DNA from 2 places in the Ensifer sp. M14 genome. Region 2 is predicted to be linked to the other one. Evidence: riboswitches for the same ligand, from Rfam matches in the RefSeq annotation. Region 2 holds a riboswitch; the other holds the start of a gene.

Region 1 (14,377 bases), 730 kb from region 2:
TCCCCGTCGTCAACGTCGACACGGACATGATCATTCCGAAGGATTACCTGAAGACGATCAAGCGCACCGGTCTCGGCACAGGTCTTTTCGCCGAAGCGCGCTACAACGAGGACGGCTCGGTCAACCCGGATTTCGTGCTCAACAAGCCCGCTTACCAGAACGCCAAGATCCTGGTCGCCGGCGACAACTTCGGCTGCGGCTCCTCGCGCGAGCACGCGCCGTGGGCGCTTCTCGACTTCGGCATCCGCTCCGTGATCTCGACCTCGTTTGCCGACATCTTCTACAACAACTGTTTCAAGAACGGCATACTGCCGATCGTCGTCAGCCAGGAGAACCTGGACAAGCTGATGGACGACGCCTCGCGCGGCTCCAACGCCATCCTGTCGATCGACCTGGAATCCCAGGAAATCACCGGCCCGGACGGCGGCACTGTCAAGTTCGAGATCGATGCCTTCAAGCGCCACTGCCTCTTGAACGGCCTCGACGACATCGGCCTGACGCTGGAGAAGGCAACGGCCATCGACAGCTTCGAAAAGTCGACCGCCGCCTCGCGCCCCTGGGCGTGAGCTGAAGGGATGACGCGCAAGCTCATCTCCTCCGGTTCGCCCTTCGAGAAGACGGCAGGCTATTCGCGTGCCGTCGCCAAGGGCGACTGGTGCTTCGTCTCCGGCACCACCGGCTACGACTACGCCACCATGACCATGCCGGAAACAGTGGAAGATCAGGCACGCAATTGCCTGAAGACGATCGAGGGCGCGCTGAAGGAGGCGGGCTTCTCGCTTTCAGATGTGGTGCGCAATCACTACTACGTCACCGATGCCAGCTTCGCCGATCGGGTGTTTCCGATCTTCAGCGAGATGTTCGGCGACATCCGCCCGGCCGCCACCATGGTCGTGTGCGACCTCATCCGCCCGGAAATGCTGATCGAGATCGAGGTCACCGCCTTCCGCGGTTGACCTCTGGCGGGCGGCAGTCGGCGGCATTGGCACCTCACCCGCTTATGCGCTACTCAGAGGCATGACGACGGACCTCACCCGCAGGACCGTTTTGCGCATCGCCACGACCGGAAGAAGCCCATGCAATTCGAAGGCACCGCCGACTATATCGCCGACAAGGATCTGATGATCGCCGTCAATGCCGCGATCCGGCTGGAACGGCCATTGCTCGTCAAGGGCGAGCCCGGCACCGGCAAGACCGAACTTGCCCGCCAGATCGCCGCAGCTCTCGGGCTCGAGCTCATCGAATGGAGCGTCAAGTCGACGACCAAGGCGCAACAGGGTCTCTACGAATACGATGCCGTCTCGCGCCTGCGCGACAGCCAGCTCGGCGACGAGCGCGTCAACGACGTTGCGAACTACATCCGCAAGGGCAAGCTCTGGCAGGCCTTCGAGGCCGGCAAGCGGGTGGTGCTCCTGATCGACGAGATCGACAAGGCCGACATCGAGTTTCCGAACGACCTGCTGCAGGAACTCGACCGCATGGAGTTCCACGTCTACGAGACCAACGAGACGATCAAGGCCCGAAAGCGGCCGATCGTCGTCATCACTTCCAACAACGAGAAGGAGCTGCCGGACGCCTTCCTGCGCCGCTGCTTCTTCCACTATATCCGCTTCCCCGACGCCGACACGCTCGCTCGCATCGTCGAGGTGCACTATCCCGGTATCCGCAAAACGCTGCTTTCGGCAGCGCTTGCCGCCTTCTACGATATCCGCCAGGTGCCGGGGCTGAAGAAGAAGCCGTCGACCTCCGAAGCGCTCGACTGGATCCGCCTGCTCGTTTCTGACGAGATCGACCCGGCCGACCTGCGCGCCGACCCGAAAACCATGCTGCCGAAGCTGCATGGTGCTCTCTTGAAGAACGAACAGGACGTCCACCTCTTCGAACGCCTGGCCTTCATGGCACGCCGCGACCAATGAAGCCTGACGCCCACAAGGTGCTGATCTACGCCACCTGGCGGGAGCAGCTGCTCGTCTTCGATGAGCCGGACTTTCCTGAAATCGACCTGCAGGTTCCCGGCGGCACGATGGAACCGGGCGAAAGCCCCGAAGCAGCCGCCCTCAGGGAGTTTGTCGAAGAGACCGGATTGGCGCCGCCGGCGACATTGTTGCCGCTTGCGACACAGGATTACCACTTCACGAAAGACGGACGGCAGATCTGCCATCGCCGGCATTACTTCCATGCGCCGTTAGCCGGCGAACAAAGAAAAACCTGGTTCAACCTCGAGATGACGCCGGACGGCGGCGGCTCGCCGATCCGCTTTCGCTTCTTCTGGCTGGCACTCGACGAAGCTTCGTGCCGTCTCGGATATGGCATGGCGGATAGTCTGGGGCTGCTGCAAGCCCAAGGCATTAGCCCCTCACCCTAACCCTCTCCCCGCAAGCGGGGAGAGGGGACGCGGACCACTTGATCGCCAATGGATTTCGGCTGGCAGTGGCGGTGAGTTCCTGTGGGCTGGCGAGGGAGGCATGCCCTCGCGGCGCTGGCCCTTCTCCCCGCTTGCGTGGAGAAGGTGGCGGCAGCCGGATGAGGGGCGCCTTTTAGCCGGCGGTTCGTTTTTCATTGACCCCCGCGCCCATGCCGCGCTATCAAATGAACCGTGGTGATTTGGCCGGCCGGCTTGCAGCCACGTTAAACAAATCGCTAAAGGGCCGAGGAAACGTGGATTTTCCGAGGACCGGTCGCGATCAATCGCCGCCGGTTTTTTTGTATCGATCGAGTGGAAGCCCCATGCCTATCAAGATACCCGATACGCTGCCCGCCTTCGAAACCCTCGCAACCGAGGGCGTGCGGGTGATGACCGAGACCGTGGCGATCCGTCAGGATATCCGCCCGCTCCAGATCGGGCTCCTCAACCTCATGCCGAACAAGGTCAAGACCGAGATCCAGATGGCGCGCCTCATCGGCGCATCGCCGCTGCAGGTCGAGCTGTCGTTGATCCGCATCGGCGCGCACCGGGCGAAAAACACCTCCGAGGAACATCTGCTCGCCTTCTACGAGACCTGGGAAGAGGTGAAGGACCGCAAGTTCGACGGCTTCATCATCACCGGCGCGCCCGTCGAAACGCTGGAATATGAGGATGTCACCTATTGGGATGAACTGAAGCGCATCCTCGACTGGACGACGACCAACGTGCATTCGACGCTGAACGTCTGCTGGGGGGCGATGGCGGCGATCTATCATTTCCACGGCGTGCCGAAATACCTGCTGAAGGAGAAAGCCTTCGGCGTCTACCGCCACCAGAACCTGCAGCCCTCCTCCGTCTATCTCAACGGCTTTTCCGACGATTTCGCCGTGCCGGTGTCGCGCTGGACCGAAGTGCGCCGCGCCGACATCAACGGGGTGGCCGACCTCGAGATCCTGATGGAATCGAAGGAGATGGGCGTCTGCCTCGTGCACGAGAAAAAGGGCAAGCGCCTCTACATGTTCAATCACGTGGAGTATGATTCCACCTCGCTGTCGGACGAGTATTTCCGGGACGTGGATGCCGGCGTGCCGATCAAGATGCCGCACGACTACTTCCCGCACAACGATTCGACCCTACCGCCGCAGAACCGCTGGCGCAGCCACGCGCATCTCTTCTTCGGCAACTGGATCAACGAGATGTACCAGACGACGCCCTACGACATGGACATGATCGGCACGGAGAAAGACTGAGGCTAAATGTTCATCCCCTTCTTCCTCGAACTGAAGGCTGCGAAAATCCCGGTGACGCTGCGGGAATTCCTGTCCCTGATCGAGGGCCTGGAGGCGGGCATCGCCACCTTCGATATCGAGGCGTTCTATTTTCTCGCGCGCACAGCGCTGGTGAAGGACGAACGCCATATCGACCGCTTCGACGGCGTGTTCCGGCATTGCTTTTCCGGCCTTGAGACGATCAATCCGCCTGATGAGTTCGAACAGGCGGCGATCCCCGAGGAATGGCTGCGCAAGCTGGCCGAGAAATACCTGACGGAAGAAGAGAAACGCCTGGTCGAAAGCCTTGGCGGTTTCGAGACCCTGATGGAGACCTTGCGCCAGCGGCTCCGCGAGCAGGATGGGCGTCACCAGGGCGGCTCCAAATGGATCGGCACCGCCGGCACCTCCCCCTTCGGCGCCTATGGTTACAATCCTGAGGGGGTGCGTATCGGCCAGGACGGCTCACGGCATCGCCGCGCCGTCAAGGTCTGGGACCGGCGCGAGTTCAAGGATTACGACGACACGGTCGAGCTCGGCACGCGCAACATCAAGGTGGCGCTCAAACGGCTCAGGCGCTGGGTGCGCCAGGGGGCTGCCGACGAACTCGACCTTTCCGGCACGATCCGCGCCACCGCCGAGCACGGCTATCTCGATGTTGTAACGCGACCGGAGCGGCGCAACGCCGTCAAGCTCCTGATGTTCTTCGACGTCGGCGGCTCGATGGACGACCATATCCGCATCGTCGAGGAGCTGTTTTCGGCCGCACGCGGCGAATTCCGCCACATGGAGCACTTCTACTTCCACAATTGCGTCTACGAGGGCCTGTGGAAGGACAATCGCCGCCGTCGCGCCGATATCACCCGCACGTCGGAGCTGCTGCGCACCTTCGGCAGCGACTACCGTGCGATCTTCGTCGGCGATGCCTCGATGAGCCCTTATGAGATCAGCCACCCCGGCGGCTCGGTCGAGCATTGGAACGATGAGGCCGGCGGGCTCTGGCTCTCGCGTATCGCCACCCACTTCCCCCGATCCATCTGGCTCAATCCTGTTGCCGAGCAGCACTGGGGCTATACCCAGTCGATCGGCATGATCGGGGGCCTCTTCGGCGGCCGGATGTTCCCTTTGACGCTTGCCGGACTGCAGGACGCGACAAAACAACTATCACGCTGAATCTACCGCAGAAAATCTCGATTTCCGGTTGCCGATCCCCAGGAAATGACGCAGGTTGCTTGCCGCGAGGACGGGGAGAACCAGGCGATGGACAAGCATGCAGACACGGATATCTTCGGACACCTGCCATCGGGTGAGCCGGTTCACCGCGTCGTGCTTTCCGGCGGCGGCCTGACCGCCCATATCCTCACCTGGGGAAGCGTGATCCAGGACCTGCGGCTGGAGGGTCACGAGCCGCCGCTGGTGCTCGGCTTTACCGATCTCGAAAGCTATGTCGCTCATTCCCCCTATTTTGGCGCGACACCCGGCCGCTGCGCCAACCGCATCGGCGACGGGCGCTTCACGCTCGATGGCCAAGCCTACCAGCTCGAATGCAACGAAAAGGGCGTGACGCACCTGCACGGCGGCAGCGACAACATCGGCAAACGCAACTGGACGATCGTGGAGCGGACGCGGGACAGCGTCACATTGACGATCACCGACCCGGATGGACGCGCCGGCTATCCAGGCAACTGCCGGATCCGCTGTACCTACCAGTTGAAGCCCGGCGGCGTGCTCAGCGTTGTCTACGAGACGGAGAGCGACCGGCCGACGCTCGCCAATGTTTGCCAGCACAGCTATTTCAATCTCGATGGCAGCGCGGACGCGCTTAGCCATGACATCATGATCGCCGCCGACCATTATCTGCCGACCAACGAACGCCAGGTGCCGACGGGCGAAATCCGCCCGGTCGAAGGGACCGCCTTCGATCTCAGGGAAATGACTTCCCTCAAGCGCCAGACCGAGGGCGAACGCATCGCCTATGACCACAATTTCTGCCTCTCGCCGGAGCGCATGGCGAAACATTCGGTCGCTCTTGCCCGCAGTCTCAACTCCGGCGTGACGATGGAAGTGCTGACGACCGAGCCCGGCGTGCAGCTCTATACCGGCTTCAAGCTCGACGTGCCGGTGCCCGGCCTCGAAGGACGCCGCTATGGCGCCTTTGCCGGCTTCTGCCTGGAAACCCAGGTGTGGCCAGACGCGGTCAACCACCAGGGCTTTCCGAACGCAGTTCTGCGCCCCGGCGAACTGCGTCGCCAGGAAACGGACTATGTTTTCATGAAGAGCTGAGCCGGAAACACGGGGCCGGGACATGGCGTCGCTTCCGTACGAAAAATCGCTTGAAAATACATGAGTAAGAAAGTTAAGTATTTCCCGTTGGGGCAGGGCATAGGCTGTCCGTGCGAATGCGGACTGCGGGAATATGAGTGTGCGGGACAACGACAAGCGGAACGCGATCTATATCGCGCATCGTCCCGCGCTTCTGGCCTATGCCCGTTTGCTCTCCGGTTCGCGGGCCGAGGCGGAAGATCTGGTCCAGGAGGCGTTCATCCGCTTCTCGCCGCAACACGCAGACACCGCGTTATCGCCACGGGCCTACCTGGTGCGTATCATCCGCAACCTCGCGTTCAATCTGAAGAAGCGCAAGCGCTACGAAAGCCAGCAGGTGTGCGACAACCTGCCGTTTTGGGGGAAGCCGCAACCGGTGGATACCCCTGAACAGCACGCGCTTTTCTGCGATCAGGTTCGCAGCGTTGCCTCGATCCTGTCCAGCATGCCCGATGACGCCAGGGTCGTTGTCGAGATGTATCGTTTTGACGGTTACACCCTGCAGGAAATTGCCGAGCACCTCGATCTTTCGATCGCCACGGTTCATCGTCTCTTGAAGGCGGCGATGGCGCGGCTTGCCGAACAGATGAGCACGGGCATCGGCTAGCCACTGAAACATGTGGCCTGGTCACCGAAAATGGCCGGAAATGGATTTGGCACCGCGCATCGATACGCTGGAAAGAGTTATTCTTCGCGATGAAATCAGTTGGCAACGACGACAGCGGCAAGACGCCATCGATCCAGGAAGAAGCAGCGGAATGGCTACTACAGCTGCGCGAGACGCCGCAAGACACGGATCTTTGTCGGCGGTTCGAGGCCTGGCGATCGCAATCGCCCGAGCACCGGGCAGCCTGGGACAGGACAGCGGCGATGTGGGATGCCCTCGGCGCAGCGCCTGCCGAATACGAACGGCTGTCGCCGGCGCGCGGGACAAACGCCGCCCGGCAACCGATGCGACCTGCCCGCGGCCACGCGCGGCGCGCATGGGCAGGACGCATCGGCCGGCCGGGATTGGCAGCCGCGGCGACAGCGGTTGCCCTCTGCGCTGCGCTGTTTTTCGGCCCCGCCGTCATGCTCCGGCTCCGGGCCGATCAATTGACCAGGACGGCCGAAATCCGCACCGTCAAGCTCGATGACGGCAGCACCGTCGTGCTCGGCGCCGACAGCGCGATCAAATCGACCTTTGACGAAAGCAGCCGAAAAATTACCCTTCTCGCCGGAGAAGCGTTCTTCGATGTCATCGCCGACGGACGGCCCTTCGTGGTCACGGCCGGCGGCGTCCAGGTCGAGGTGCTGGGAACCGCTTTCGACGTGAGGATGACCTCCGCGGTCACCGATGTGGCTCTGGCGCATGGAAGGGTCCGGACGAGCTTCGGCGATGACATGGGCTCGCAGGCAACCCTTGAGCCCGGCGAAGTCATCAGCATCGAGCGCGAAAACGGCGCTGAGACACGCGCCGCCATCGCCATCGGCGACATCGCCACCTGGCGCGAAGGCCGCCTCTACGTCACCAACCAGACAATCGGCTCCGTGGTGGAGCTGATCCAGCGCTATCATCCCGCCTGGATCACCGTTCCAGACCGTGGCCTGGCGGCAAAGCAGGTCAGCGGCATCTACGACCTCACCAGACCTGACCAGGCCTTGCGCGCGCTGGTCGGCCCCTATGGCGGCAACGTGCGGTCGGCATCGCCGCTTCTGCGTGTCATCACCCGCCTTTGATAAAACAGGACAAAAAAATTCAAGTTTTTTGAGCGATCGGCTCGAAAGCTGAAAAAAATCCGTCCGCACTTTGTCTTGCACTCTGAGGCGCCGCGCATTCCGGCGTCTGCAGATCAGGAGAGAGTACTGAAATGGCATCCGTGGTACCGGCACATTCATTCGTCGAGGGGACAAGATACGTGAGGCTGAGGCGTGGCGCCGGCCTGATGGCAACAACGGCGCTTGCATTGTTCTGGACCGCCACGACCGTCGAAGCACAAACCGCTTCGAGCGGGTCGGCGATCCCTTCCGAGAGCCGGACGAACGAAACGGTCCACGATTTCAACATCCCGGCTCAACCGCTTTCCAGCGCGCTTAGCGTCTTCAGCCGGCAAACCGGACTGCAGATTTCGCAACCGGCCAGCCTTGGCCGGGACGTGACCTCGACCACGGTGAACGGCCGCTACACTGCACAGCAGGGTCTTCAGCGGCTCTTGCAGGGCAGCGGCATCAGGTTCCACGTCAACGGCGACAACGCTGCGGTTCTCGGACAGAGCGCCGAACCGGTGGACACGTCCCTGGCGACAGGCTCCACAGAGCTCGAGGCGATAACGGTGCGTGGCGGCCGCGTCCGCTCGCCAAAGGATGAGGTCTTCACCGCTCCGAAGTCCACGGTCTACATCTCGTCCGAGACGATTGACCGGTTTGGCCATCGCACCGCCGGCGACATGTTGAAGGGCCAACCTGGCGTTCAGGTGGGCGACAGCCGCAATGGCGGCGGCCTCGACGTCAACATCCGTGGCGTCCAGGGCCAGAACCGGATTGCCGTGACGGTCGACGGCGGCCAGCAGGCACTCGACACCTATCGCGGCTATGCCGGCACGCAACAGCGCAGCTATATCGATCCCGATCTGATCGGCGGCGTGCTGATCAACAAGGGGCCGAGCCTGGCTGCCGGAGCTTCGGGCGCCATCGGCGGCACAGTCGCGATGCAGACGATCGGCGTCACCGACATTCTCAAGGACGGAGCGACCTTCGGCGTCAAGCTGAAGGGCGACCTCTCGAACAACGGCATCTCGCCACAGGAACCGCGTACCGGCGTGCCGCGCTGGGAAAGACACGAAGCCGATGCCCGCACCGAGCGCGGCAACATCTTCAATTCCGACGCCAAGTCGGGCAGCGCGGCCGTCGCCTACACCAACGAGTATTTCGACCTCGTCGGCGCCTTCGCCAAGCGCAACGAAGGCAACTACTTCGCCGGCTCGCATGGCCGCGACCGCTACCGCATCTTTACGCCGGTGAAGCGCTGGGACGGCAGCACCTACCTGCGTGAAGAGAATTCCGTCGCCAAGGTCTACAAGGAGGGCGAAGAGGTCATGAACACCTCGAGCAACACCCAGTCGGTGCTGCTCAAGGCCACGATCCGGCCGACCGACGAGCAGACGCTCGACGTCGGCTTTCGCCATTTCGATGGGCGCTTCGGCGAGATCATGCCGTCGGTGATCTATCGCGGCAGCGACGACACGCTCGGGCAATGGCCGCTCGGCTCGATGAAGATCGACGCCTTGAACGCGCGCTACGCCTACGACCCTGCTGACAGCGACCTGATCAACTTCAGGGCCAATGCCTGGATGACGGATGCCGACAGCGAACTGCTGAACGGCGGGCCGATGGTTCCCCGGTCCCAACGCTCCGACTTCGACAATGATTACGGCTGGGCCCGCCAGCAGAACCGCCGCTGGGGCATCGATGCCAGTAACAAGGCGGAGTTCGACACCGGCCTCGGACAGGCGACGCTCGATTTCGGCGCATCGTTCATGAACGAGACCATCCGCCCCGCCGACGGCGTCGTCATCACCCTGGACGACCGCAACAACAACCGGATCCTGCGCGACGGCGACCGACAGGAAGGCAACCTCTCGGGGCAATTCACGCTGCAGCCGACAGAGGCGTTCTCGGTCCGGCTTGGCGGGCGCTACGTCAGGTTCAACAGCAAGGACAACAACCGGCATTCGCAAGCGATCTACGAAAAGAGGTCCTACAGAAACATCTTGCTCAAGGATGGAACCAACTGGGTGGCCAATGCCTTTTGGTTCGCCGACAAGGACGGCAACTTCACCGATGCCACCAATCCGCTGCTGAATGACGGCAATGCGACCACCTATACGGACAACTCCGAAGTCAGGATCGGCAACCTCAAATACAACTCCACCACGGTCTATGCACCGCAGGTCGCAGAGTTCGTCAAAGAGTACAAATACGGCAATCAGCTTGAACGCAACGATGGCGGCTTTGCCCCGGCGTTCGGCATCAGCCACAACATCACCGAGGACAGCCTCGTCTACGTGAATTACACCGAAGGCCTGCGCATGCCGGGCCTGTTCGAATCATCGCAGGGAACGCTGCAGGTGGTCCAGAGCGCAACATTGAAGCACGAGCGCTCCCGCGCCTGGGAAATCGGCGCTAGCACGATGACATCGGATCTCCTGTCGCCGGGTGACACCGCCGGCCTCAAGCTCGCCTACTTCAACACAAAAATCGACGACTACATAACCCGCTTCTACAACCCTACGGGCAACGGCATGATGCTGTTAAGCAATGCCGAGAGCTTCAAGGTTTCCGGGCTGGAACTGCAGGCAAACTATGACGAGGGCCGGTTCTTCGCCGATCTTTCGACCACCTACTACTTCAACGCCGAAACCTGCGATCCCGTCGTGGCCGCCCAGCTGCGGGCAGCCGCCTCCATCTATACCCGCACGGAAAACACGCCGGACTGCACGCCGGGCGGCTTCAGCGGCTCCTACGCCAACACGCAAAACCCGCCGAAATACGCCGTGAACGTCACGGCGGGCGCGCGCTTCCTCGACGAAACCCTGACGATCGGCGGCCGCATGACCTACACCAGCGGTCCTGTGGAAAAACTCGACCAGCCCTGGCAGAAGAATGTCACGGCAGCCCAGGTCTTCTACCACCCGGTCGCCGTCTTCGACGCCTTCATGGCCTATGAGCTGCGCGAGGATGCGGTGCTGAACCTGTCGGTCGAAAATCTCACCGACCGCTATTATCTCGATCCTCTGGCGCAAAGCCTGATGCCGGCGCCCGGTCGAACCTTTCGTGCCGGCCTGACGATGAAATTCTGATTCGATCGGAAATGGCTGGAAAGCGGTGCGGCGCGTCCGCACCGTTTTTTTTGTTCTGCAGCAGAAAACGACAAATCGCGCCAATGAGATGATATCTCGGCGCGGAACACTAATGCTTCAAAGCATTGCGCCAGAGGCCCCGGCGATGCCGCCAGCCCAAGACATTACAATGTAATCGGTTGGGAAAATTGGAGCGGGTGAGGCGATTCGAACGCCCGACCCCAACCTTGGCAAGGTTGTGCTCTACCCCTGAGCTACACCCGCTCATTACCTCGGTCCGGGGGTAGTCGGTGGACCGTGGGCGTCGCTGACTTGCGGCGACGGGCGCTATATGGCCTAAGCGATTTTGGAATGCAACAGGGAAATGACGAGAAGTCGAATATTTTTTGGGAGCCTGCTCGGGAAGCCCGCAAATGCCGCGTTTTCGCGCCCCTCCGGCGTCTCTGAGATTGCACGGCGCAGCCGTTCTCCCCTAAAGCAGACTGGAAAAAAATCGATCGGCAGGAGAATCACCCCATGAACGAAGCGCAGCCGAAGACCGCGGACGACCTTTTCCGCTTTCTCGATGATCTCGGCATCCAACACAGCACCAAAAGACACGAGCCGGTGTTCACCGTCGCCGAATCGGTATCGCTGCGCGACGAAATCCCCGGTGGCCACACCAAGAACCTGTTCGTGAAGGACAAGAAGGACAACTACTTCCTCCTGACCGTCGAGGAACATGCGACCGTGGATCTGAAGACGGTGCACCAGGTCATCGGCGCCGCCAGCAAGGTTTCCTTCGGCAAGCCGGAAAAACTGATGGAATATCTCGGCGTCATTCCCGGGGCGGTGACGGCACTCGGCGCGATCAACGATACCGGCGGCAACGTCAAGGTGATCATCGACGAGGAGCTGATGGCATTCGATGTGATCAACTGCCACCCGCTGTCCAACGACGCGACGACCTCGATCGGCTCGAAGGACCTGTTGCGCTTCATGGAAGCCACGGGACATGAACCGCTTGTCTTGAAAGTGACAGCCTGACATACGATCTTTGGCGCGAATGCAGGAAGCCGGATCAAGAGCCGGCGAGGAGAGAAGAATGACGGGCAACGACAATCCCTATGCAGGGTCCTTCGGCAACCAGATGACCGCTTCGGCTTCCTTCGGCGGCCAGCCGGCAGCAGCACCGGCTGCGGGCGGCGACCTGATCAAGGAAACGACGACCGCCAACTTCAGCAAGGACGTGCTGGACGCGTCGCGCCAGCAGCCTGTTCTCGTCGATTTCTGGGCGCCCTGGTGCGGTCCGTGCAAGCAGCTGACCCCGGTGATCGAAAAAGTCGTGACCGAAGCTGCCGGCCGCGTGAAGCTCGTCAAGATGAACATCGACGACCACCCGTCGATTGCCGGCCAGCTCGGCATCCAGTCGATCCCCGCCGTCATCGCCTTCGTCGGCGGGCGACCGGTCGACGGTTTCATGGGCGCCGTGCCGGAAAGCCAGATCAAGCAATTCATTGAAAAGGTCGCCGGTCCCGCCGTCGATGACAGCAAGGCCGAGATCGAGGCAGCCCTTGCCGATGCCAAGGGATTGCTGGAAGCCGGCGATGCCGAGAACGCCGCCGGCCTCTTCGGCGCCGTGCTGCAGGCAGACCCGGAGAACGCGGTAGCGATCGCCGGCATGGTCGATTGCATGATCACACTCGGCCAGATTGCCGAAGCGCGTGAAGCGCTGACGAGCCTGCCGGAAGATCTTGCCAAGGATGCCGGCATCAGCGCGGTTGCCAAGAAGCTCGACCAGATCGAGGAAGCCCGCAAGCTCGGCGATCCGAACGCTCTGGAACAGCGCCTGGCCGCCAACCCAGATGATCACGAAGCCCGCATGATGCTGGCCAAGATCCGGAACGTCGAAGGCGACCGCAATGGCGCGGCGGATCACCTGCTGACGATCATGAAACGCGACCGGGCTTTCGACGACGATGGCGCACGCCGCGAGCTCGTCTCCTTCTTCGAAGTCTGGGGCCCCAAAGACCCGGCGACGATCGCCGCACGCCGCAAGCTGTCGTCGATCCTGTTTTCCTGAGCCACGCAGCAAGATCGGTGCGTTTTTCCCTTGAGATTTTCAAGGGGCGCACCATTTCTTGATCTGGTTGGCCACGCTGCGATGCGTGGCGGGGGCAAGACCGGACATCTGCAAGGTCGATCGGAATGCATGTCGGAAATGCACGTTATCTAGGTCCGCAGGACTTGCCGGAGATCATTCCGGTGTTTCCGCTGACCGGCGCGCTTCTCTTGCCGGGCGCCCAGCTGCCGCTCAACATCTTCGAGCCGCGTTACCTGGCGATGCTCGACGATGCTCTTTCCGGCAACCGGCTGATCGGGATCGTGCAGCCCTCCTTCTGCGAAGGCCGCAACGATATCGGCGTCGGCCCGGTTCCAGCACTCTGTCAGGTCGGCTGCATCGGCCGCATCACCTCCTTTGCCGAAACCGGCGATGGCCGCTACATCACCTCGCTGACGGGCGTGTGCCGCTACCGGCTGTTTAGCGAAGTCGCCGGCACGCGCGGCTATCGCCGTTTCCGCATCGGCCCGTTCACGGCCGATCTCGAAAATCGCGACGATGAGAGCCTGGTCGATCGTTCGGCGCTGCTGGCAGCCTTCAGGGCTTATCTGGAGGCCAACAAGCTGAAGGCGGACTGGGAGAGCGTCGAGCGCGCCAGCAACCGCACGCTGGTCAATTCCATGGCGATGATGTCGCCCTACGGGCCGGCGGAGAAGCAGGCGCTGCTGGAGGCTCCCGACCTCAAGACCCGCGCCGAAACGCTGATCGCCATCACCGAGATCGTGCTTGCGCGCAATTTCGGCGACGTCGACAACATCCTGCAATAAGCGAGGGCTCGTGGACGTCAACGCCAGCAAGGTCGACCCGAAACTGCTCGAGCTGCTCGTCTGCCCGCTGACCAAGGGCCGGCTGAGCTATCGCGCCGAGGCCAACGAATTGGTCTCGGAAAAGGCCCGTCTCGCCTACCCCATCCGCGATGGCGTTCCGATCATGCTGATCTCAGAGGCGCGCAAGATCGAGGACTGACAGCGGCGACCCATCCGCGTCCCTTGACGATCGATCAAGGAATAACCCGTAAGCTGCCCGAACTATCGGTAGCTCCACGGAACTGCATGACCTACTGGCACTACATCGTTGCGTTCATGACCCTGACCGCGCTTGGCGCGGCGGCCCATGTCTTCCGATCGTCGTTCAATTTCATTCCCGATCGCTTCAATGCCGCGCCAGGCCACTTCTGGCGCAATCATGCCATCGACGACATGTTGAGTGCGAACTACGGCTTCTGGGATATGGTGGCCGGAACCGAATACGACGAGGATGGATTTTACGAGTTCTTCAGCCGCAGAAATCTGCGCATCTGCTGCACGTGGACGATCGCGATCGGCATGACATTGCTGTTGTCGTACCAGGATCTGCAGGACAAGTTCACCGCTATCGTCGATGCCGCACCCGGCTGGCTCTGGGCGCTCTTCGTCTACCGGATCGAGAACCTTACCCTCTTCTG
Region 2 (14,377 bases):
CCGGCTCGTGAAACTTGATGACGGCCGGCACCGGTGGGATGTCGCCGAGACTTTCGACAGCACGAATGGTGGCGCCGACATAGCGTTTTCCCCTGATGCGATGCGCGTCCCAGCCGTTGTGGGCGACGTGATCGAGCGGGTGCCACCAGGACAGGTGTTCCGTGGTGTCGAAATGCTTGAACCACCAGTCGAGCATACGGCCCTTGCAGCCGGGAAGCTCGGTCCTGACGGCAACCACCAGGGCGCCCGTGTCGAGCCGGCTGATGCCGGTTTCAAGCCGCATCGGCACGGGGTCGAGAAGGTCGTTGATATAGCCGATACCAGCGCGGGCGTGGTCGGTGCTGACAGACATGTTTCATCCTCTTTCGCGAGAAATGAATTTAGGAAACGTTGAACGTTTCCTAAATATCAACTATGCCTGTCGGCGAGATTTGTCAAACGGAGCCATGAATTGCAGACGCCCGCGCCGGAGACGCAAAGACAACGGGGCCGCCCGGCAAAGCCCGAAGAAGCGCTTGCCGAGATGGTGATTGCTGCCGCGACGCAGCTTCTGCTCCAGCGCGGCTATGCGGCGATGACCATGGAGGCGGTCGCCAGGCACGCCGGCGTCGCCAAGAAGACGGTCTATCGCTTCGCACCCGACCGGGAAGCGCTGTTCGGCCTGATCGTGAAGAACTGGACGGATACGTTCCTGCCCGCCTTCACCACCGAGGCGAAAACCGCCGACGAGGTGCCGGCTCTCTTGGAGGCGATCCTGTCGACCATCGCGGAGCGGGTGCTTTGCGAGGACGCAGTCGGCCTGTTCCGGCTGCTCGTCGGCGACATCCCGGCGCGGGAGGACATCCTCTCGATCTATGATCGCAATGGGATCGAGCGCTCCCGCGCCCTGCTCGCCGACTGGCTCGCCCGCCACAAGGCCCGCGGCCTCATCGATGTTGCCGATCCCACGATCACGAGCGACCTGATCCTGTCGATGGTGATCGCCGAACCTCTGCGACGCATGGCACTCGGCCTGGCACAGCCTGTCCCGGCAACGGATATCCGTCCGCGGATCAAGGCAGCGTTGGCACTCCTGCGCCTCTAGGACCAAACGATCAAACCGCGGCGTACGGCTTGCTTGCCGCCACGCCGGCCGCAATCCGCCGACGCCGTGAGCGTTGACCGGCGACTTGCGCAGGCGCATCCTCCGGTTTGCCAGAGGGGAACACGCCATGAGCGAGCCTGATCTCTATCTGCTTGGGCGCGCCGGGCCCGAGGAAGAACGGTTGAAACGGCAGATCGCCAATCTCGCCCCCGACTCCGACCAGCAACTCGAGCGGATTGCTATTCGACCGGGCGAACGCGTCCTCGATCTCGGCTGCGGCCCCGGCGGGGTGCTGCATCTGCTCGGCAAACGCGTAGGGGCCACAGGCTCGGTCCTCGGCATCGAGCGCGACGCCCACTTCGTCGAGCTGGCGCGCCGGTTCGTCGCGAGCCATGCCCTGCCGCAGGTGGACGTGCGAGAGGGCGACGCCTACGCCACCGGTCTGCCGCGCGGCTCGTTCGACGGCGCCCATATGCGCCTCGTGCTCGTCAATGTGCCCGAGCCGGAGCGCATCGTGCAAGAGATGGTTTCCCTGGTGAAACCGGGCGGCTGGATCGCCAGCTTCGAGGCCGATTTCCTCGCCCATATCTGCGACCCGCCGCTTGCGGCCTGGGATCGCCTTCTTGCCGCCTATGTCTCCTATTCGGCGGCGCGTGACATCGACCTGCATATCGGGCGGCGCACGCAGCGGCTCTTCCGTGCGGCTGGCGTCGAGGCGCTCAGCACGGATGCCGTCGTCCACGTCTATCCGTCCGGCCATGACCGCCGGCCGATCCTGCGGGATTTCATCGCCAATGTCCGCAAGGGCCTGGTTGACGAAGGCTTCATCGGCCGCGCCGAACTCGAGGCCGATCTGCAGGCGCTCGATCGGCACCTCGCCGATCCCTCGGTGCTCGTCACCTCGCATCTGTTCTTCAGAGTGACCGGTCGCATCCCCGGCACGCGACAGGCACCCGAGCACTGACAGCCGGTATCGACTGTTACGTCTGCGGGCCGGCCCCTTGAACGGCAGCGGTTCGCCGATGCGCCAGACGCTCGCCGACGATGATCGTCACGCCAGCAATAAAGATCAGGCCGGCACCGGCAAAGACGTTGCTGGCGGGGATATCGCCCCAGATCAGGAAACCGAGACCGAAGGCCCAGACGAGCGATGTGTATTCGAACGGCGCGATCACCGAGATCGGCGCCCGCCGCATGCCCTCGAACAGCGCGTATTGGGCGATGCCCGCAATGACGCCGGTGCCGGCCATCAGCGCCAGGTCGAACAGCGCCGGTGGCGTCCAGTAGAAACCGACGACAACACCCGTCATGCCGATGAAGAAGACGTTGGAGATCGTCATCTGCGTCAGCGTCGTCTCCTGGAGCGCGGTCTTGCGCAGCATCACCGTGCCGATCGCCCAGAAGACGGCGGCCATCAGCGCCAGGAAGACCGGCAGCGACAGCTTCATGCCGGTTCCGAGCGGATCGCAGGCCACCAGCACGCCGACGAAACCGAGCAGCACGGCGAACCAGCGGATCGGTGGCACGTCTTCCTTCAGGATCGGCACTGCCAAGAGCGTCACCACGATCGGCGCGGCGTAATAGAGCGTGGTCATCTCGGCAAGACCGAGATCCCGGGCCGCGTTGAAGTAGGAAAGCCAGGCGGCGAGCAGCAACAGGTTGCGCACGAACAGCGGCTTGACGACCGGCGACGAAATCGCCCGGCGCACCAGCTTGCCCCGGCCGATGACCAGGCAAAGCAGGAGAATGGTGATGCTACGGGTGAACAGGATCTGCCAGACGGAATAACCGACCACGAGCCATTTGACCGACGCATCCTGCAGCGAGAACAGGAAATAGGAAAACGTCGTCATCACGATGCCGGAAAGCACTGTCTTGTTCATGGAAAGCCCCGAAGGCAGCCGGGAGAGACCGGCGGCAGCGCCCGTCTGATAGCGCGCAGCCGCCTTTGGTGGAAGTGCTGCCGACGGGTCGCCCTGTGGCGAAATCTTGGTGTGGCACCACGACCAAGGCTTGATGGAGATCAAGACCTCGCACCGTCCTCCGCGCTAAAGATGGGTCGACGGGGCCGGATCGGCCCCCGACGTTACGCAGAATATCTCAGTCCCGCAGCCACTGGACGATAGGCAGATTGATGCGCAATGTTGTAGATGACGGCTCTATTGCCGCGAAACCGGGTCTTCAAAGATGCAGCCGCTCGCCTTCACCCTCGCCGCTCTCGTGCTGTTGGCCACACCCGGCCCGACCAACACGTTGCTGTGGCTTTCGGGCGCATCCGCCGGCTTCAAGCGCTCGACGCCGCTGCTCCTGGGCGAGCTTGGCGGCTATCTCTCGGTCATCATCCCGGCCGTGGCGCTTCTCGCGCCGTTTCTGGCGGCCCATCCGCAGATCGGGTTGGCACTCAGGGTCGTCGCTGCCTGCTGGGTGCTCTTCCTTGCCTACGCACTCTGGACCACCGGCGACGACAGCCGGGCGTCGAACGACATCACCATTCGGCGCGTGTTCGTGACGACGCTTCTCAACCCAAAGGCACTGATCGTGGCACTGGTGCTTCTGCCGCAGACGGGCCTTGCGGCGACGCTGCCCTGGATTGCCGGATTTTCGCTGCTGGTCGTTGTCGGCGGTTCGCTGTGGATCGGCGCCGGAGCCATGCTCGTGCAACTCTCGCGTAGCGCGCGAACGTCGCTTCTGCCGCGCCGCATTGCCGCCGTCTGCCTCGCCGTGTTTTCCTTCGGCATTGCCGGCAGTGCGCTTGCCGCGCTCGCCTGACACCAGTCGCCCATCGGATCAGGCGGCAGCCGCAGCATCGCCCAATTCGACTGCGAGCGCCGCGATCAACTCTTCCCAACCCTGGCGCCGATAGGCGACCTGATCGAGACCATCGAGGAACGCCGCCTGCTCGGTGTAAACGATGCGCGTGCCGGCGCCGTGCGGCTGAATATCGACCGTTGCCACCGAAGCGGAAATCCGCCGGTCGTTTTCCGCCATGGTATAGGCCGAAATGATGCGCCGGTTCTCGACGATGTCGAGGTAGATCGTGTCGTTGTAGTAGAACGTCTTGCCGTCCTTGCTGAACCGGCCACTCTCGCGCCCGCCGACGCGGAAGTCGTGGCTGTACTCAGTGACGGGCCAGCCGTCGGTCTTGACGAACCAGCGGTGGTGCGCTGCCGGATCGGCAAAGGCATGAAAGACCTGTTCGGGCGTCGCCTTGAAAACCCGCTCGATGGTGAAGCTCGCATGTTCCACGGAATTGGCGCTCATGATCGTCTCCTCTTGATCCAGCCCCAGGGTTCTGGCGCGAACGGTTCTCAGCTCGCGCTCGAACCAACGGCCCAAAACTGATTTCATTTCAAAAGCAGTTGCAAGTTAATTCCACTGCTGCAATAATGCAAGCAGTTTTGAAGAGGTCCCAATGAAAGACGATCATCGCTCCGGCTGCCCGATCAATCTCTCGCTGGAGGTTTTTGGCGACAAATGGAGCCTGCTGATCATCCGCGACATGATCTTCGGCGGTAAAAGGCATTTTCGCGAACTGCTGCGATCGCAGGAGGGCATCTCCTCGAACATTCTCGCCGATCGGCTGAAGATGCTGGTCGAAGAGGGCATGCTGACCAAGACCGACGACCCGACGCACAAACAAAAGGCCATCTACAGCCTCACCGAAATGACCATCGCGCTGGTGCCGATCATGGCGCATCTGGGCGCCTGGGGTCGGCGCTACCTGCCTGTCAGCGAAGAACTCAGCATCCGGGCGGAACTGATGGAAACCGGAGGTCCTGATCTCTGGAACCGCTTCATGGACGAACTTCGATACGAGCATCTCGGCCTGCCGCTCGACGGCCCGCCGCGTGTGCGCGCCACCCTACAGGCGGCCTACGAGGATGTCGTCGCCAGGAAGACCCGGGAAAACGCTATCGCCTGAGGGCTACAGGCCGATTACCGAAAGCATGACGAAGGTGGCAAACAGCACGAAATGCGTCATGCCCTCGATGGCGTTTGTCTGGCCGTCATTGAGGTTGATCGCCGCAACGATCAGCGTGATCGCCACCATCACCGTCTGCACCGGCGACATCGCCATGAGGAACGGCTGGCCGGTGTAAAGCGCGATCGCCTCCATCACCGGCACGGTGAGAATGACGGTCGACAGCGATGCCCCGAGCGCGATGTTGACAACCGCCTGCATGCGGTTGGCGAGCGCCGCCCGCATCGCCGTCATGATCTCGGGCGAAGCCGAGATCGCGGCGACGACGATTGCGGCAATCGCCGGCGGCGCGCCGGTGCCCTTGAGCCCCGAAGTCAAAAGCCCCGACATGATTTCGGCAAGCGCACCGATCACCACCACGCCGATGAGCAGGATCACGATCGACGGCAGCACCGGTTCCCCGGATTCTTCTGCCGTGTCGACCCCATCGCTCTTCACCCGGGGATAACTGTAGCTGAAGAAGTAGCTGTGCGGGCCTACCTGCATGCGCAGGAACAGCGTGTAGAGCATGATCATCGCGCCGATGGTGAAGGCGGAGTAGAAGTGCCATTTCGCTGCCGGTACGAATTCGGGCACGACCATCGAAATCCCCATCGCCGTCAGGATCATGACGCTATAGGTGCGGGCGGAATTGTCGTTGTAGGGCTGTTCTCCATGTTTCAGCCCGCCAAGCAGCGCTGCAAGCCCGAGGATGCCGTTGATATCGAGCATCACTGCGGAATAGATCGTATCGCGCACCAGCGTCGGCGAACTCTCGCCCATCATCATGATCGCCAGGATGATCACTTCCACCAACACGGCGGAAAGCGTCAGGATCATCGTGCCATAGGGATCGCCGACCTTGGCTGCCAGGACCTCGGCGTGGTGCGCAACCCGCATCGACGCCAGCACGATTGCAGCCACCAGTGCCGCCGCACCGGCAAGCGAAGCCGCCTGCCCCATTTCGAGCAAATGATGCTCCAGCACAAAACCGGCACCCGCGGCAAGAAAGGCGGCGAGCAGCAGACGTTCGGATTTCAGCACCGCCAACAAATGCGCCCCTCGCCGGCCAAACTCAAGCAACCCCAAACCAACCTTCGACGATAAGAGCCTATAGGTTTCTATCGTCGAGGCTTGGTACAAGGACTATAGAAGCAGGAAACTCTATTTCAATCGGAGCGAACAAGGATTATTTTCCTCCTTGTTCTTTACCATCCCGGCGCGCTTGGTTAATCTACTGGCAAACAGAGGCATAGTAGCCGTCGCTCGAGCGCCCGGACCAGACATTCATGCTGTCGCACAACACCATCTGGCACGCCATCGACGCCTTGGCCGAGCGCCATCAGCTCTCCCCGTCCGGGCTTGCGCGCCGCGCCGGGCTCGACCCGACATCCTTCAACAAATCCAAGCGCCAGTCCGCCGATGGCCGCGAGCGCTGGCCGTCGACGGAATCGATTGCGAAGGTGCTGGATGCCACCGGCGCCACCATCGACCAGTTCATGGCGCTGATGCGTCCGGACGCTACCCGAAGCGAACCGTACAAGAGCGCCATACCGCTGATCGGTTTTGCCCAGGCCGGCGCCGGCGGATTCTTCGACGACGGCGGGTTTCCGGCCGGCCAGGGTTGGGATGTCGTCGATTTCCCGGCGGGGGCCGAGCGGCGCGCCGGCATCTATGCGCTGGAGATCCAGGGCGACAGCATGCTGCCGCTCTACCGCGATGGCGATGTCTTGATCGTCGACCCTGGCGCGCAGGTCCGGCGCGGCGACCGTGTCGTGGTCAAGACCCGCGAAGGCGAGGTCATGGCGAAAATCCTGATGCGGCATACTTCGCGCAACATCGAACTGCTATCGCTCAACCCGGAACATCCCAACCGGAGTTTCGAGATGAGCGAAGTCGAATGGATCGCCCGGATCATCTGGGCCAGCCAATAGGACATCTTTCCTGATGCGGCAGCAACTGGTGACACTTGCGGGCGGGATTGCCGCCCTGGCGCTCTATACCGGCATCCTCTATGCGGGTGCTGCGACCATCCGCGACCGCGAAAGTTCTGCCACGCCGGACTTCGTGCTGGAAACGCCCGATTTGGGGGAGACGGAACCTTCGGTCGAGGCCGACGATGTACCGTTCGACATGACCGACCCTCAGGCAAGCGAGACGGCGCCGCTTGGTAACCAGGGCCAGGGCGGCTCTCATTCGACCGAGACCACCGCCCGCGCCATCGAGCCGCAGCAGTTCGGACTACCCGACGAAGTCACGACCAAGCCACTCGAGCGCATTGAACCGCGCTCACCTCTGTCGGATACCGACAAGGACAAGCCGAAGGCGCCGACGATCCTCAGGCAGCCGGTGGCGCTGGCAGCCGGGCTCATCCGCTTCGACAAGATAACCCTACAACTCGACGGCATAGAGCCGGAAGCGGCGGAACGAACCTGCGAAAGCGGTGGCAAGAGCTGGCCCTGCGGCATGGTCGCTCGCACGGCGTTCCGCAATTTCCTGCGCGCCCGCGCCGTCAGCTGCGATGTTCCCGAGGATGGAGCGGGCGAGACTGTGACGGCACACTGCACCGTCGGCGGCCAGGACCCCGCAGCATGGCTTGTTGCCAACGGCTGGGCGACGCCAATGCCGGGCTCTCCCCTTGAGGAGCAAGCCGAAGCGGCACGCAAGGCAAAGCTTGGCTTTAACGGCGATGACCCGCGCGATTTCCGTGAAACACCGATGCCGTTCGACGATCCGAGCGCGGCTGCGACGATGGACGAAGCAGCACCGGACTTGTAAGGAACGGCGGAACACACCAGTTCTTGCCCAGACACTTTCCGGAAAGCATCCATGCCCCCTAGCCTCAGCCAGCACGAAGCCCTTGTCTATGTCATGGTGATGATGTCGGCGGTCGACCGGGAGATGAGCGACGACGAGTTCGCGCGCATCGGCAGGCTCGTACAGTTTCTTCCCGCCTTCGAAGGCTTCGACGAGGACCAACTCGTGCTCATCGGCCACGAATGCGCAGCCCAGTTGGCTGCGCCCGAGGGCCTCGACATCGTGCTTGAGATCGTGCGCGAGGCGCTGCCCGAGCGGCTTCACGAAACGGCCTATGCGCTCGCGGTCGAGATCGCGGCCGCCGACCAGCGCATCCGCAACGAGGAAATCCGCCTGCTTCAGTTGCTGCGCGACCGATTCGGCCTCGACAAGCTCACCTGCGCGGCGATCGAACGGGGCGCGCTCGCCCGCTTTCGCAAGTAACGGCGGCTCGATCCGCCGCTTCACGTCAACGTGTCTTGGCGCGTCGCTGGCGGCGCATGTTATCGCTGTGCGCAAGAACCATAGCGAGGCGAAACGGATGCAGCTTTTCGGCGTGACAGAGCCGCTGTGGCGCCTTGCGGCCTTTCTCTCGGTCTTTGCCGCGATGTCCGTGCTCGAACTTCTGCACCCCCGGCTGGAGCGGCCGGAGCTGCAAAAGGCGCTGAAGGCGCGCCGATGGTTTACCAACCTTTCCATTCTGGTGCTGTCTTCGCTGTCTCTGCGCCTAATCTTCCCGGCCGCGGCCACGGGAGCGGCCCTCTGGGCTGGGGCGCGCGGATACGGCCTGCTGCCGGCACTCGGCACTCCCCCGCTCATCGCCGGCGTCATCGCCTTCGTCGTGCTCGACTTTGCGATCTGGCTGGAACACGTCGCCTTTCACAAGGTGCCGCTCTTCTGGCGAATGCACCGGGTCCATCATGCCGATCCCGGCGTCGATCTGACCACGGCGTTGCGGTTTCATCCGCTCGAGATCGTCGTCTCGATGGCCTGGAAGATCGCGATCATCGTCGCGCTCGGCGCGCCCGCTGTCGCAGTGTTGCTGTTCGAGGTCGTGCTCAACGCCGCTGCCATGTTCAACCATGCCAATCTGCGGCTGCCGCCGCGCCTTGACCGGGCTCTGCGGCCGCTGATCGTCACGCCGGACATGCACCGCATCCACCACTCCACAGAACGCTTGGAGACGGATTCGAACTACGGCTTCAACCTGTCGATCTGGGATCGGCTGTTTTCGACCTATACGGCTCGGCCGCGGCGCGGCGACGATGCGATCGAAACGGGGCTGACCGCCTACGGACGCAGCGAGCCGACCAGGCTTCTGTGGTCGTTGCTCCTGCCGTTCCGGCGCAGTTGATCAAAGCAGCTCGCGCAAAAATGTGCCGCGGCCTTGCGGCGACGAAAGGCAAGCGTCAGTAGATCCCGTTCGGGAAATAGCGCAGGTAGATCTCGTCCAGCCGTCCGCTGCGCGACAGTGCCAGCAAGGCATGATCGATCGCCTGCGTCAAAGCCGGCTCGGACTTGCGGTTCATGATCGTCAGCCCTTCGCCCAGAAAGCGCTGCGAGAAATAGGCGCCGTCGACAAGCCCGCAGCACCCGGCAGCAGCACCGCCCGACACCCAGAAGGAAAGCTGCATGCCGTCGGAAAAGGCAGCCGCCACCTCGCCTTTCTGCAGGGCTGTCAGCATGGCATTACGATCCGGAAAGACCTTGGCTTCAAGCTTGGGGAAGAAAGCCCTGAACATCACCTCATGGGTGGTGCCGGAAACGACGCCGACCACTTTGCCCTTCAGACCCGTGGGATCCGAGAGAGCACCCGCCGCCTTGGTGTTGACGGCGAAGCGCGCGGGGAGCCGCATGAAGGGGCGCGAAAAGCCGAAGCGCTGGCGCAGCTCCGGGCTGACGGCGATACCTGCTGCGACCGCCTCGCCCTGGCCTTCTTCCAGCGCCGGCAAGAGTTCGGCATAGGTGACCGCCTGGATCTGGCATTTGGCTTCGATATCGAGTTCGCGGCAGATCTCGCGCACGAGGTCAACATGGAAGCCCGAAAGCCTGCCCGATTGGTCGATGAAATTGAACGGCGGAAAATCGACCGTCGTCAGGAACCTGAGCCGCGCAAGGCCGGTCAGATCCGGCTTGGCAATGCGCTCACGCGCGTCGAACAGATTGGGCAGATCCTTGGGCTGGGCGGCGAGCGGGGCGGCTATCAGATAGACGCAGAGAGCCAGCAGTCGGTGAATTTTCATGGGCAAGGGCCAGCGCGTCTCTTCGGGATGCCATGCGACCTAGCAAGGCCGCGGATGATTCATGGGTGACGCGAGATTAGCCGGATGGAACCGGGCTGGCTACTGGCTTCGGCGCCCTGCTGTTCGGACCACCGGTTCAATGCCTGGCTGACTGACATCGAAAAGGAAAGTGGAGCGGGTGATCGGGATCGAACCGACGACATCAAGCTTGGGAAGCTGGCGTTCTACCACTGAACTACACCCGCAGCGTTTCGGAAACTTCCTCAACCGCATGCATCTGTCAAGGACCGTTGCGCCGCGTTGCCGCGCAACGGCACTTTTTCTGTTACTCCGCGTGGAAATGTTTGGAGAGCTTGAGGCCCTGCGCCTGGTAGTTGGAGCCGAGGCCGAGGCCGTACAGTCCGTCCGGACGCTCGAGCATATGCTCATAGACCAGGCGGCCGACGATCTGGCCATGTTCCAGGATGAAGGGCACCTCGTGACTGCGCACTTCCAGTACCGCACGGCTGCCGGTGCCGCCGGCAGAAGCATGGCCGAAGCCCGGATCGAAGAAGCCGGCATAGTGCACACGGAATTCGCCGACCAACGGATCGAACGGCGTCATCTCGGCAGCGTAGAGCGGCGGAACGTGCACCGCCTCGCGCGATACCAGAATGTAGAATTCATCGGGGTCGAGGATCAGCTCGTCACGGCCGCGGCTGTAGAGCGGCTCCCAGAAGTCGAACACGGCGTGCTGCGCCTTCTTGTCGACATCGACGACCGCCGTGTGATGCTTGCCACGGTAGCCGATCAGTCCGTCCGGGCCGGTGCCCTTGAGGTCGATCGACAGCGCAATGCCGCCGCCGCTGACATTGGGTTTCTCGCTTGCAACCAGCACATCACTTTCATGCAGCGCCAGCAGTTCCTGTTCGGAGAGCAGCGCCTGGCCGGTGCGGAAGCGGATCTGCGACAGGCGCGAGCCGCGCCTGACGACGATCGGGAAGGTGCGCGGGCTGATTTCGAGGTAGAGCGGCCCGCGATACCCAGCCGGGATCTTGTCGAACTCCTGGGCGCGATCGGTGATGACGCGGGTGAAGATGTCGAGACGACCGGTCGAGCTCTTCGGGTTCGCCGACGCCGACATGTTTTCCGGCAGATCGAGGCTTTCCATCAGCGGCACGATATAGACGCAGCCGGTCTCCAGCACCGCACCTTCGGAGAGATCGACGACATGCAGCTTCAGCCGGTCAAGCTTGTCGGCAACGAGGTGCGACGGGCCCGGCATGAAGCTCGCGCGGACGCGAAACGCCTTGGCGCCGAGACGCAGATCGAGGCTCGCCGGCTGGATCTGATCGGCATCCAGCGCCTTCTCGCTTTTCAAGCGTCCGGCTTCAAACAGCGCGGCAATCGCGCGGTCGGCCAAAATCCCAGTCTCGCGGCCCATTTCGATCCTCTTTTCAGTTGCGAGACAAAACCAAACTCCAGGAATTGACGCAAGCGCACCCAAGCAGTATTGGAGCTTTATCCCGTGGTGATTTGGCCGGTCGGCTTGCAGCCACGTTAAACAAGTAGCTAAAAAGGCCGGGTATCAAACCGGCCCTTCACGCGGCCGGTTTTTTTGTTTTTGAAGGTGATCGTCACATGAGCAAAAACTGGCGCCCGGCAACCCAACTCGTCCACGGCGGAACGACCCGCTCCCAGCACGGCGAGACGTCCGAGGCGATATTCCTCACCCAGGGCTTCGTCTATGACACATCGGAAGCGGCGGAAGCGCGCTTCAAGGGCGAGACCGAAGGCTTCATCTACGCCCGCTACGGCAGCCCGACCAACGACATGTTCGAAAAGCGCATGTGCATGCTGGAAGGTGCGGAAGATGCGCGCGCCACCGCATCGGGCATGGCCGCCGTCACTGCTGCCATTCTCTGCCAGCTGAAAGCCGGTGACCATATCGTTGCCGCCCGTGCGCTCTTCGGTTCCTGCCGCTGGGTGGTCGAGACGCTGGCGCCGAAATACGGTATCGAATGCACGCTGGTCGACGGCCGCGATCTCGCCAACTGGGAAAAGGCAATCCAGAAGAACACCAAGGTCTTCTTCCTGGAAAGCCCGACCAACCCGACGCTCGAAGTGATCGACATTGCCGGCGTCGCCAAGCTTGCCAACCAGATCGGCGCCAAGGTCGTGGTCGACAACGTCTTCGCCACGCCGCTGTTCCAGAAGCCGCTCGAACTCGGCGCCCATATCGTCGTCTACTCGGCCACCAAGCATATCGATGGCCAGGGCCGGTGCCTGGGCGGCGTGGTTCTGTCCGACAAGGACTGGATCAACGAGCACCTGCACGATTACTTCCGCCACACCGGTCCGGCGATGTCGCCGTTCAATGCCTGGACCTTGCTGAAGGGCATCGAGACCCTGCCGCTGCGCGTCAAGCAGCAGACCGAAAACGCGCGCCTCGTCGCCGACTTCCTGGCCGAGCAGCCGCAGATCGCCAAGGTGATCTATCCCGGCCGCGCGGACCACCCACAGGCTGACATCATCGCCAAGCAGATGACCGGCGGCTCGACCCTCGTCGCCTTTGAACTGAAGGGCGGCAAGGATGCGGCCTTCGCGCTGCAGAACGCGCTGCAGATTGCCCGCATCTCCAACAATCTTGGCGACAGCAAGAGCCTGATCACCCATCCGGCAACGACGACGCACAAGAACCTGACGGACGAGGCCCGCGACGAACTCGGCATTTCCGCCGGCACCGTGCGTTTCTCCGCCGGCATCGAAGACAGCGACGACATCGTCGAGGATTTCGCCCGCGCACTGAAGAGCGTCAAGGCCTGACATCGACGAACAAGATGGCCGCCCGGACAGCGGGCGGCCGCTACTGCCGGTCGCGAAACCTCATGCGTGCAAGCACGATGCGCGACAGCGCGGTGTAGAGGCAGACGACGGCAAACAACGTCGCTATGACTGGAAACCACGCCGGGAACAGGCAGAAGGCCAGGAAGACGGCGATCGTCTCCGTCGCCTCGGCGAGCCCGGTGGTGAAGTAGAGCGACTTTTCCCCCCGCACATCCGTCGTCATCGATCGCTTCTCGGCCATGATGGCATAGGCGAGAAAACTCGACCCGTTGACGTAGAACGAGAAGAGCAGAAACCCGCCGGCGAGCCCATTGGCCTGCGGGTCGGCGAGGATGAAGCCAAGCGGGATGGCGCCGTAGAAGACGAAGTCGAGCACGATGTCGAGGAAGCCGCCGAAATCGGTCTTGCACGTCGCCCGCGCCACCGCGCCGTCGAGACCATCGCAAAGCCGGCTGACGATGATGAAGATGGCGCCTGCAAGATAGAATTGCCCGACTATCAACGTCGCGGCAACGAGACCGAGCGCCAGGCCGGTGATCGTGACAGCATTGGCACTGATACCCCCGCGGGCGAGCGCGGCGCCCACGCGATCCAGCATCGGATCCAGATGTTTTCTCACCGCGCCATCAAGCATCAGCGCGGCCTGCCCGCCGTGTTGCAGGCAATGCATGCAATCCTGCCGTTATTCTTGACGAAACCATCTTGCTGTAGAATACCCTGAAAGACTTGAAACAAGGTGTTGCCCATGTATCGCGCGCTCACTCGCGACATAGAAGTTACGGTGGAGCCGTACTATCTGGAAGAGCAATCTGATCCGGATGACAGCCGCTATGTCTGGGGCTACCGCATCGTCATCTCCAACCACTCCGCCGAGACGGTCCGGCTGATGACGCGCTACTGGCACATCACCGACGAGAACGGCCAGGTGGACGAAGTCAGCGGACCTGGCGTCATCGGCGAGCAGCCGTTGCTCAACCCCGGCGACACCTACGAATATTCCTCCGGATGCCCGCTGGATACGCCCTCAGGCGTCATGTTCGGCCACTACAGCATGGAATCGGAAGGCGGAGAGCACTTCAACGTGGCCATCCCCGCCTTCTCGCTCGATTCACCAGGGCTGGTGCGAACCCTGAACTGAGACCATTCTACTGCTGACGGACTTCGCTTGCCTCGAAGCGATAGGTGGTCGAGCAGAACTCGCACGTCACCTTGATCAAGCCGTCCTCGATCGTGCTCTCGATATCGTCGGCATGCAGTCCGGTCAGTACCGAACGGATCTTTTCCCGCGAGCAGCTGCAGCGATCGTAGACCGCCTGCGGCTGGTAGACGCGAACGCCGCGTTCGTGGAACAGCCGATAGAGCAGGCGCTCCGTGCCGACCATCGGGTCGGTCAGTTCGTCGGCATCGATCGTCTCGACCATGACCTTGGCTTCGGCCCAGAGATCGTCCTCGTCGAAGAGATCCTCG

What was found. A riboswitch is a leader RNA that binds a small molecule or an ion and turns the genes downstream of it on or off. The one in region 2 is predicted to bind S-adenosylmethionine.
Region 1: another riboswitch for S-adenosylmethionine. It lies ahead of metA (homoserine O-succinyltransferase); the one in region 2 lies ahead of BLJAPNOD_RS00525 (O-succinylhomoserine sulfhydrylase).

Annotation. Positions count from the first base shown of each region.
Region 1 covers NZ_QJNR01000004.1:812,534-826,910, reverse strand. The annotation lists gene leuD (3-isopropylmalate dehydratase small subunit) at 1-566, shown strand, start outside; gene BLJAPNOD_RS04050 (RidA family protein) at 576-956, shown strand; gene BLJAPNOD_RS04045 (MoxR family ATPase) at 1,077-1,916, shown strand; gene BLJAPNOD_RS04040 (NUDIX domain-containing protein) at 1,913-2,365, shown strand; SAM riboswitch at 2,587-2,664, shown strand; gene metA (homoserine O-succinyltransferase) at 2,728-3,654, shown strand; gene BLJAPNOD_RS04025 (VWA domain-containing protein) at 3,661-4,845, shown strand; gene BLJAPNOD_RS04020 (aldose epimerase family protein) at 4,933-5,955, shown strand; gene BLJAPNOD_RS04015 (sigma-70 family RNA polymerase sigma factor) at 6,089-6,601, shown strand; gene BLJAPNOD_RS04010 (FecR family protein) at 6,691-7,713, shown strand; gene BLJAPNOD_RS04005 (TonB-dependent receptor) at 7,893-10,832, shown strand; tRNA gene BLJAPNOD_RS04000 (tRNA-Gly) at 11,022-11,096, opposite strand; gene BLJAPNOD_RS03995 (prolyl-tRNA synthetase associated domain-containing protein) at 11,349-11,858, shown strand; gene trxA (thioredoxin) at 11,917-12,894, shown strand; gene BLJAPNOD_RS03985 (LON peptidase substrate-binding domain-containing protein) at 13,020-13,700, shown strand; gene BLJAPNOD_RS03980 (Trm112 family protein) at 13,711-13,899, shown strand; gene BLJAPNOD_RS03975 (hypothetical protein) at 13,986-14,377, shown strand, end outside.
Region 2 covers NZ_QJNR01000004.1:81,574-95,950, forward strand. The annotation lists gene BLJAPNOD_RS00450 (hydrolase) at 1-352, opposite strand, end outside; gene BLJAPNOD_RS00455 (TetR/AcrR family transcriptional regulator) at 452-1,084, shown strand; gene BLJAPNOD_RS00460 (methyltransferase domain-containing protein) at 1,212-2,048, shown strand; gene BLJAPNOD_RS00465 (DMT family transporter) at 2,065-2,967, opposite strand; gene BLJAPNOD_RS00470 (LysE family transporter) at 3,272-3,853, shown strand; gene BLJAPNOD_RS00475 (SRPBCC family protein) at 3,872-4,345, opposite strand; gene BLJAPNOD_RS00480 (helix-turn-helix domain-containing protein) at 4,497-5,006, shown strand; gene BLJAPNOD_RS00485 (calcium:proton antiporter) at 5,010-6,098, opposite strand; gene BLJAPNOD_RS00490 (helix-turn-helix transcriptional regulator) at 6,335-6,979, shown strand; gene BLJAPNOD_RS00495 (thermonuclease family protein) at 6,993-7,823, shown strand; gene BLJAPNOD_RS00500 (tellurite resistance TerB family protein) at 7,875-8,285, shown strand; gene BLJAPNOD_RS00505 (sterol desaturase family protein) at 8,383-9,195, shown strand; gene BLJAPNOD_RS00510 (transporter substrate-binding domain-containing protein) at 9,251-10,084, opposite strand; tRNA gene BLJAPNOD_RS00515 (tRNA-Gly) at 10,255-10,329, opposite strand; gene BLJAPNOD_RS00520 (2'-deoxycytidine 5'-triphosphate deaminase) at 10,410-11,507, opposite strand; SAM riboswitch at 11,582-11,660, shown strand; gene BLJAPNOD_RS00525 (O-succinylhomoserine sulfhydrylase) at 11,705-12,889, shown strand; gene BLJAPNOD_RS00530 (CDP-alcohol phosphatidyltransferase family protein) at 12,930-13,544, opposite strand; gene apaG (Co2+/Mg2+ efflux protein ApaG) at 13,656-14,048, shown strand; gene BLJAPNOD_RS00540 (Hsp33 family molecular chaperone) at 14,056-14,377, opposite strand, start outside.